Regions from separate parts of the Metapseudomonas phytobenefica genome, predicted to be linked through region 1. Evidence: predicted binding sites of a transcription regulator. Region 1 holds the regulator's gene; the other holds the start of a gene.
What was found. Region 1 encodes sigma-54, which starts transcription at its own class of promoters, with help from an activator protein. Its sites were predicted from a motif close to ANTGGCATNNANNTTGCTNT; they were not measured.
Positions count from the first base shown of each region.

Region 2: a site for sigma-54 is predicted at 2,769-2,788, ahead of flgB (flagellar basal body rod protein FlgB). Genes of this name have one in related genera too.

Region 1 is NZ_JBHZGM010000001.1:368,557-372,636, reverse strand. Features, by position in the region: gene ptsN (PTS IIA-like nitrogen regulatory protein PtsN) at 1-405, opposite strand, end outside; gene hpf (ribosome hibernation-promoting factor, HPF/YfiA family) at 416-724, opposite strand; gene ACFW0B_RS01730 (RNA polymerase factor sigma-54) at 810-2,306, opposite strand; gene lptB (LPS export ABC transporter ATP-binding protein) at 2,454-3,179, opposite strand; gene lptA (lipopolysaccharide transport periplasmic protein LptA) at 3,179-3,715, opposite strand; gene lptC (LPS export ABC transporter periplasmic protein LptC) at 3,702-4,080, opposite strand, start outside.
Region 2 is NZ_JBHZGM010000008.1:46,522-50,601, reverse strand. Features, by position in the region: gene flgE (flagellar hook protein FlgE) at 1-1,105, opposite strand, end outside; gene flgD (flagellar hook assembly protein FlgD) at 1,151-1,834, opposite strand; gene flgC (flagellar basal body rod protein FlgC) at 1,854-2,300, opposite strand; gene flgB (flagellar basal body rod protein FlgB) at 2,315-2,722, opposite strand; gene ACFW0B_RS09160 (NAD(P)H-dependent oxidoreductase) at 3,047-3,751, opposite strand; gene ACFW0B_RS09155 (pyridoxal phosphate-dependent aminotransferase) at 3,842-4,080, opposite strand, start outside.

The DNA of each region.
Region 1 (4,080 bases):
GCGCAGGCGTTCGCGCACATCGCCGCGGTCCAGCATGCTGGCGATCTGGCGGAGCAGTTCAAGGTGCTCATCGGTGGCGGCTTCCGGGACCAGCAGGACGAACAGCAGGTCAACCGGGGCGCCGTCGATGGCGTCGAAATCGACTGGAGCATCAAGGCGCAGCACGGCGCTGATGGGCGACGTACAGCCAGTGAGGCGGCAGTGGGGAATGGCGATGCCGTTGCCGAAACCGGTGGAACCGAGTTTCTCCCGGGCTACCAGGCTTTCGAAGATGTCCTGGTTGTCGAGGTCGGGAAGGTCGCGAGCGACCAGCTTGGCGATCTGTTCCAGTACGCGTTTCTTGCTGCCGCCCGGCACGTTCACGAGGGAACGGCCGGGGGTCAGGATTTGCTCGAGTCGGATCATGGAGGAGGGGTCAGCGGGCAGTGGCACCCTGCTGGCGGTTCAATTGCTTTTCCTTGTGCTTGATCAGTTGGCGATCGAGCTTGTCGGTAAGCAGGTCGATGGCAGCGTACATGTCTTCATGTTCCGCGTTGGCAACGACCTCGCCGCCGGCGACGTGCAAAGTGGCTTCGATTTTCTGTTTGAGTTTCTCGACCTGCATGATCACCTGAACATTGGTGATTCGGTCAAAGTGGCGCTCCAGACGGTCGAACTTCTCGACAACGTAGTTGCGCAGGGCGTCGGTCACATCCAGTTGATGTCCACTGATGTTGACTTGCATACCGCTTTCTCCTTATTGCCCGTGTATTTAGAAACAGGCTAACGGGCCTGCCACCGGAACACTTTGGCGTGGGTCAATTTCCGCGTCACATCAGTCGCTTGCGTTCGCTGGAAGGGGCAATCCCAAGGGATTCGCGATACTTGGCTACTGTGCGACGGGCCACTTGAATGCCCTGTGCTTCCAGTAAACCAGCGATCTTGCTGTCGCTCAATGGCTTTTTCGGATTTTCCGCTGCGACCAGTTTTTTGATGATGGCGCGGATTGCGGTAGACGAGCATTCGCCACCTTCCGAAGTACTTACGTGGCTGGAGAAGAAGTACTTCAGCTCGTAGATTCCACGGGGCGTATGCATGTATTTCTGGGTAGTCACGCGCGAGATGGTGGACTCGTGCATGCCCACGGCTTCGGCGATGTCGTGCAGGACCAGAGGCTTCATCGCCTCGTCGCCGTATTCGAGGAAGCCGCGCTGGTGCTCGACGATCTGGGTGGCGACCTTCATCAGTGTTTCGTTGCGGCTCTGCAGGCTCTTGATGAACCAGCGCGCTTCCTGAAGCTGATTGCGCATGAAGGTGTTGTCGGCGCTGGAGTCGGCGCGACGGACGAAGCCGGCGTAGTGCGGATTGACCCGCAGGCGCGGCACGGCTTCCTGATTCAGTTCCACCAGCCAGCGTTCGTTGTGCTTGCGGACGATGACATCCGGCACCACGTACTCGGGCTCGCTGGCTTCGATCTGGGAACCGGGGCGCGGATTCAGCCCCTGGATCAATTCGATGACCTGGCGCAGTTCATCTTCCTTGAGCTTCATGCGGCGCATCAGCTGGCTGTAGTCGCGACTGCCCAGCAGGTCGAGGAAGTCACCGGCCAGGCGCTGGGCCTCGGCCAGCCAGCGAGTGCCCGGAGGCAGCTGGCGCAGTTGCAGGAGCAGGCATTCGCGAAGGTCGCGAGCGCCAACGCCGGCGGGTTCGAATTGCTGGATGCGATGCAGGACAACTTCCACTTCGTCCAGCTCGATGCCGAGTTCCGGGTCGAAGGCTTCGACGATCTCGGAAAGGGACTCTTCGAGGTAGCCGTCGTTGTTGATGCAGTCGATCAGGGTTACCGCGATCAGGCGGTCGGTATCGGACATCGGCGCCAGGTTGAGTTGCCAGAGCAGGTGACTCTGCAGGCTCTCGCCAACCGAAGTGCGGGAGGTGAAGTCCCACTCGTCGTCGTCATTGCTCGGCAGGCTGCTGGCGCTGGTCTGGTAGACGTCTTCCCAGGCGGTATCGACGGGGAGTTCGCTGGGAATGCGCTCGTGCCATTCGCCATCTTCGATGGCTTCGGCATTGGTCTCGACGCTGGACTCCTGGAAGCTGGCTTCCTGGTTGCCGGAACTGGGTTGCTGATCGCCTTCGGCCATGGGGTCGGAGGTGTCGAAATCGTCGCCATCCTCCTGCCGTTCGAGCATCGGGTTGGACTCCAGCGCTTCCTGGATCTCCTGCTGGAGGTCCAGGGTGGAGAGTTGGAGCAGGCGAATGGCCTGTTGCAGCTGCGGGGTCATCGTCAGCTGCTGGCCCATCTTGAGGACTAGCGATGGTTTCATGGCAGAGGGCTTAGCACCTTATTCGCCGGCGCTTGCGCGCCATCCACTACAGGGCGCCGAAGCGCCACCAGGAAGCAAATTATATGCCTGACCTTGAAGGATTTTTCTAGCCCGCGCAACCGGTCTTGTAGGCGCGGTTGCGGGAGACTACAGGCGGAACTCGTGGCCCAGGTAGACTTCCTTTACCAACTGGTTGGCCAGGATGGCTTCCGCATCACCTTCGGCGATCAGTTGTCCGTCACTGACAATGTAGGCGGTCTCGCAGATGTCCAGGGTCTCGCGGACGTTGTGATCGGTGATGAGTACACCGATCCCTTTCGCCTTGAGGTGATGGATGATCTGCTTGATGTCGCCCACGGAAATCGGGTCCACGCCGGCGAAAGGTTCGTCCAGCAGGATGAATTTGGGGGCCGTGGCCAGCGCGCGGGCAATTTCCACACGACGGCGCTCACCACCCGACAGGCTCATGCCGAGGCTGTCGCGGATGTGGCTGATATGGAATTCCTGAAGCAGGTTTTCCAGTTCCTTGCGGCGTGCGGCGCGGTCGAGATCCTTGCGGGTCTCGAGGATCGCCATGATGTTGTCCGCCACACTGAGCTTGCGGAAGATCGAGGCTTCCTGCGGCAGATAGCCGATGCCGGCGCGGGCGCGGCCATGCATCGGCTGGTGGGTGACGTCCTGGTGGTCGATCAGGACGCGGCCCTGGTCGGCCTTGACCAGGCCCACGATCATGTAGAAGCAGGTGGTCTTGCCCGCGCCGTTGGGGCCGAGGAGGCCGACGATCTGACCGCTGTCGATTGACAGGCTGACGTCGCGGACCACCTGGCGGCTCTTGTAGCTCTTGGCCAGGTGCTGGGCTTTGAGGGTCGCCATTACTGTGCTTTCTGCTCTTTCTTCTTCGGCTGGATGACCATGTCGATCCGCGGACGCGGAGTGGTCACGTTACCGCCGGTGGCGCGGCCTGCGTTCACGATCTGGCGCTGGGTGTCGTAGACGATCTTCTCGCCTTCGAAGGTATTGCCTTCCTGTACGACCTTGGCCTGGTCGAGCAGGATGATGCGCTCGTTGGCGGCGAAGTACTGGATGGTCAGGCCGTAGGCCTTGACGATCTCCTTGTCGACCGCCGGCTTCTGCTCGTAGTACGCGGGCTTGCCGACCGAGGTGAAGACCTCGACGTCGCCGTTGGCGTCCTGGGTGATGGTGACGGTATCGCCGGTGATCTTGAGGGTGCCCTGGGTGATCACGACGTTGCCGCGGTAAACCGCGACGCCCTGCTTGTCATCGAGCTCGGCGCTGTCGGCTTGTACGCGAATCGGTTGGTCGCGGTCCGTGGGCAGTGCCCAGGCGGCGGCACTTCCGAGTGCGGTGCCCAGGCTGAGCAACAGGGGGAGGGTATTAACGAACCTCATGCTGGCCTCTTACGTTGGACTGCAGGAGCATCCTGCTGTCATTCAAGTACGCTTTCATTCCTTGTGCCGTGGTCACCCCATTGGCCGCCTCGATTCTAACGGCTTGCTGGGTCTGCGCATATTCCTGGTCGGGGAACACGGTCAGCCGGCTGGTAGTCAGGATGGTCGGGCGGCCCTTGGCATCGGTGCGCGCCACCCGAACCTTCTCGATCAGTTCGACCTGCTTGCCTTCGGGGCCCACTTCGCCGCGCTCGCTTTGCACATGCCAGGGGAAGGCTGTGCCGCGGTGCAGGAGCAGGTCGGGATTGGCGAGCAGTGTGACATCAGTGGCCTTCATATGTTCGAGGCGCGTGGCGGTCAGTTCG
Region 2 (4,080 bases), on a different contig from region 1:
TCAGGCCCTGGACGTTGGCGAAGTTGGCGAGGATCACCTGGCCCTGCACCTTGGACTGGCCATTGGTGTAGCGGGCGAAGATCACGCCGGTATCGTCGATTTCCAGACCTGCCAGTTGGCCGGTGGTGTAGCCATCCTGGCTGATGCTGTTGACGGCGAAGGCACTGGAGTACTGGGTGGAGCCACGGATATCGATGCTGATGCCGCCCGCGTTGGCAGTGGCGCCGTTGGACGACCAGTTGGCCGGGGTACCGCCGTCGGAAACCGCGGGCACCCAGTCGTCGAGGTTCATCAGACCGGTGACGGGGTCGAAGTTCAGTTCGCCGCCCGCCGCCATGCCAACGGTGTCCAGGCTGCCGTCGGCGTTGAACAGCAGGTTGGTGGTGTGCGGGTCGGTGCTGGCGGGGTTGGACGGATTGCGTCCATCCACCAGCACGGCCATGGTCCAGTTGTTGGTCACCGGCGGGGTGGCGGCCGGGTCCGAGTTGTTGATGAAGTACTGGGTCATGACATGGGCGTTGCCCTGGGAGTCATAGATGTTGACCGAGGTGGACGAGGTGTAGGTCGTCGGGTCGCTCGGATCGAACGGCGTATTGGTCGGCGCCTTGGTGGTGGAGTTCAGGTTGAACTTCTGCGCGACCTGGGTGGTGGCCTTGGGCGCCTGGTTGGAGGTCTGGATCTGCAGGTCGCTGATGACGCCGTTCTGCACATTGCCATTGCCATCGATGCCGTAGCCCTGCAGGCGATAGCCGAAGTTGTTGACGATGTAGCCGAGGCGGTCGGTACCGAAGTAACCGGCGCGGGTGTAGCTGATCTCGCCGTTGTTGCTGGTCTGGAAGAAGCCGTTGCCATTGATGGCCAGGTCCAGGGCGTTCTGGGTGTAGTTGATGTTGCCCTGGTTGAACAGCTGGGACACGTCACCCAGGCCCACGCCGCTGCCCTGCGCGTTCTTGCCGGTGCCGAGCACCGAGGCGGCATAGACGTCGGCGAACTCGGCACGGGACTGCTTGAAGCCTGCGGTGCCGGCGTTGGCAATGTTGTTGCCGGTGACGTTGAGGTCGCTGGTCGCTGCGCGCAGACCGCTGAGACCGATGTTGAACGCCATTACTCTCTCCTTTGCCGGTGCTTCCCGGCGCTCTTGACCGGGAGGTTACTGACCGATGACCTGGACCTTGGACAGGCCGACGCTGCCGATGCCGGCGAGGTTGAGCATCAGCTCGCCGCCGTTCTGGCTCAGGGTGACGCTGTCCACGTTGGCCGGCAGCATGGTGTAGAGGGCCTTGGTTTCGCTGCCGTACTGGGCCTGCGCCTCGAACTTGTAGGTGCCGGGCGGCATGACCTTGCCGCTGGAGTCCTTGCCGTCCCACATGAAGCTGACGCTGCCGGCCGGCTGCTCGCCGAGGTTGATGCGGTTCACCAGGGCGCCTGCGTTGTCGTAGACGTTGACCCAGACGTTGCTGCTGGAAATGGGCAGATTGGCGCTGGCCTTGAAAGTTTCCGCGGTATCCACCACCGCCTTCTCGCTCGGCACGATGACCTTGCGCCCCACCAGGGACGAGGCCTGCAGCGCCTGGGAAGACTGGTAGCCGGACAGCAGCGAGCCCATGCTGCTGTTCAGTTTCTCGATGCCTTCCACCTGGCTGAACTGCGCCAGCTGGGCAATGAACTCGCCGTTCTCCTGGGGCGACAGCGGGTCCTGGTTGTTCAACTGGGCGACCAGCAGTTCGAGGAACTCGTTCTTGCCGAGGTCCTTGCTGCTGGATGTCTCGTTCTTGATGGCGTACTGGTCGAGGAACGACTGGCCATCGGTGGATGCTACGTTGCTGACACTCATGCTGTTCCCTCGCGCGCTATCACTGACCCAGGGTCAGCACCTTCTGCATCATCTGTTTGGCCGTGTTCATCATTTCCACGTTGGTCTGGAAGGACCGGCTGGCGGAAATCATGTCGGCCATTTCCTCGACCACATTCACATTCGGGTAGTAGACGTAGCCATCGGCATTGGCCGCCGGATGGTTCGGCTCGTAACGCGGGGTCAGGGTGCTCTGGTCTTCGATCACGCCAAGCACCTGGACGCCGGCGCCGGACTGGTCCTGGTCGGCGAACAGCGAGCCACGGTCGCCATTGCCCAGGCTGTCCTGCATCACGGTGGCGAACACCGGATGGCGGGCGCGGTAGGTCTGGTCGAGGCTGGAGGACACCGTTTCGGCGTTGGCAATGTTGCTGGAGATGGTGTTCAGCCGGGTGTTCTGGGCACTCATGCCGGTGCCGGCGATGTTGAAGATGCTGGACAGGGACATGGCTGGACTCTCCGTTATTCGCCGCGCAGGGCGTTCATCAGCCCTTTGAACTTGCTGTTGAGGAAGGTGAAGCTGGCCTGGAACTGCATGGCGTTCTCGGTGTAGTTCGCCTGCTCCAGCTGGGCGTCGACGGTGTTCTGGTCGATGGCGGCCTGGAACGGCACGCGGTACTTCAGCGCGGCGTCGGCGATCTCGAAACCTTCGGCGGCAATGTGGCGCTCGTTGGTCCGGGCGGCCTGGAAGCTGCCGTGGGCGGCCTTCTCCGACTGCTGGGCCAGCACGCTGGCGAAGTCCAGGTCACGAGCCTTGTAGTTCGGGGTATCGGCGTTGGCGATGTTGTTGGCCAGCACCTCACCACGCTGGGCGCGGAAGCTTAGAGCTTGCTGATGGATGCCGAGGGCCTTTTCGAAACTGATGCTCATGTCCGGAACCTTTGCCAGTGGCAATCTGGTTTTGCTTGCCTGACATTCAGCAAAGGCCGTGCCACTTTAATTTTTCCTTTATTTTCAATGTCTTGAAGGAAAAACACGCGGCAAGAAGCGGCAACAGGCGCTGGTCGGGCGGCAAAGCGGCAAGGGCAGCTTGCCGCTGGTTGCCGCTTTGCCGGGGCATCGGGCGATAAAACAGGTAGGAGCGAGCTTGCTCGCGAATGATCGCGCTCGGGACGTTCGCGAGCAGAGCTCGCTCCTACAAATTTGCGTTGATCGGGGAAATAAGAAGGCCGCCCGTAGGCGGCCATGCAGCACTCATCGCGCCAGTGGGTACAACCTGTCGTCGAACTGCTCCAGCCGCGGAAAGGCGAGCGGCGCATCCTGCTCCAGCTGTTCCAGACGGGCCTGGTAGCCACGCAGGAAATCCTCGCGCGCGTCATTGCTGATATAGGGCACGTGCCAGGCCACGAAGGGCGGCAGCACGTCCATACCGACATAGGCCAGGGTGCCGCGCAGCAGCGGACGCAGCATGTCTTCCAGCGGGCCATGAATGGCGCCTTCACCGAACATGTGCTCGCGGCCACCCAGGGTCAGGGTCACCAGCGCCTTCTTGCCGGCCAGGCCGCCCTGGTCGTAGAAACGCTTGCCGCCATAGCAGACGCCGGACACCAGCACCCGATCGATCCAGCCCTTGAGGATGGCCGGAACCGAGAACCAGTAGAGCGGGAAGTTGAGAATCAGCAGGTCGGCCCAGAGCAGCTTGTCCAGCTCGCGCTGGATATCCGGCGCGATATTGCCGGCCTTGACCCCTTCACGCTGCTCCAGGGCGTAGACCAGGTAGTCCGGGTTGGCCCGTTCGGAGAAGTCGGCAGCCGATGCCACCGGGTTCCAGTTCATCGCGTAGAGGTCGGAGACCTGCACCTGGTGGCCCTGCCCCTGCAGCGTCTCCACGGCCAGATCGCGCAGGGCGCTGGTGAAGGATTGCGGCTCGGGGTGGGCGTGGACGATCAGTACGTTCATGGGAATTCCTTGTACGGGATGTGCTACGGATTGGCGCTGGACATTAGCGGACCCGACGCGGGGATTTCCGCACCCGGCGCCAACCCTCATTCATGCGATCGCTCGCTGCTCAAGCAGCTCGGCCGCGCAGCGGGCGATGCGTCGACAGGCTTCCTGCAACGGTTCGCTGCCCAGCACCAGCCCCAGGCGGATATGCCCCGCGGCGCTTGGCCCGAATGCCTCGCCGGCCAGCACCGAGACGCCGTAACCGTCCAGCAGGCGGTCGGCGAAGTCCTGGGCGGAAAGGCCGGTTTCACGGATGTCCACCATCACGAACATGCCGCCGTCCG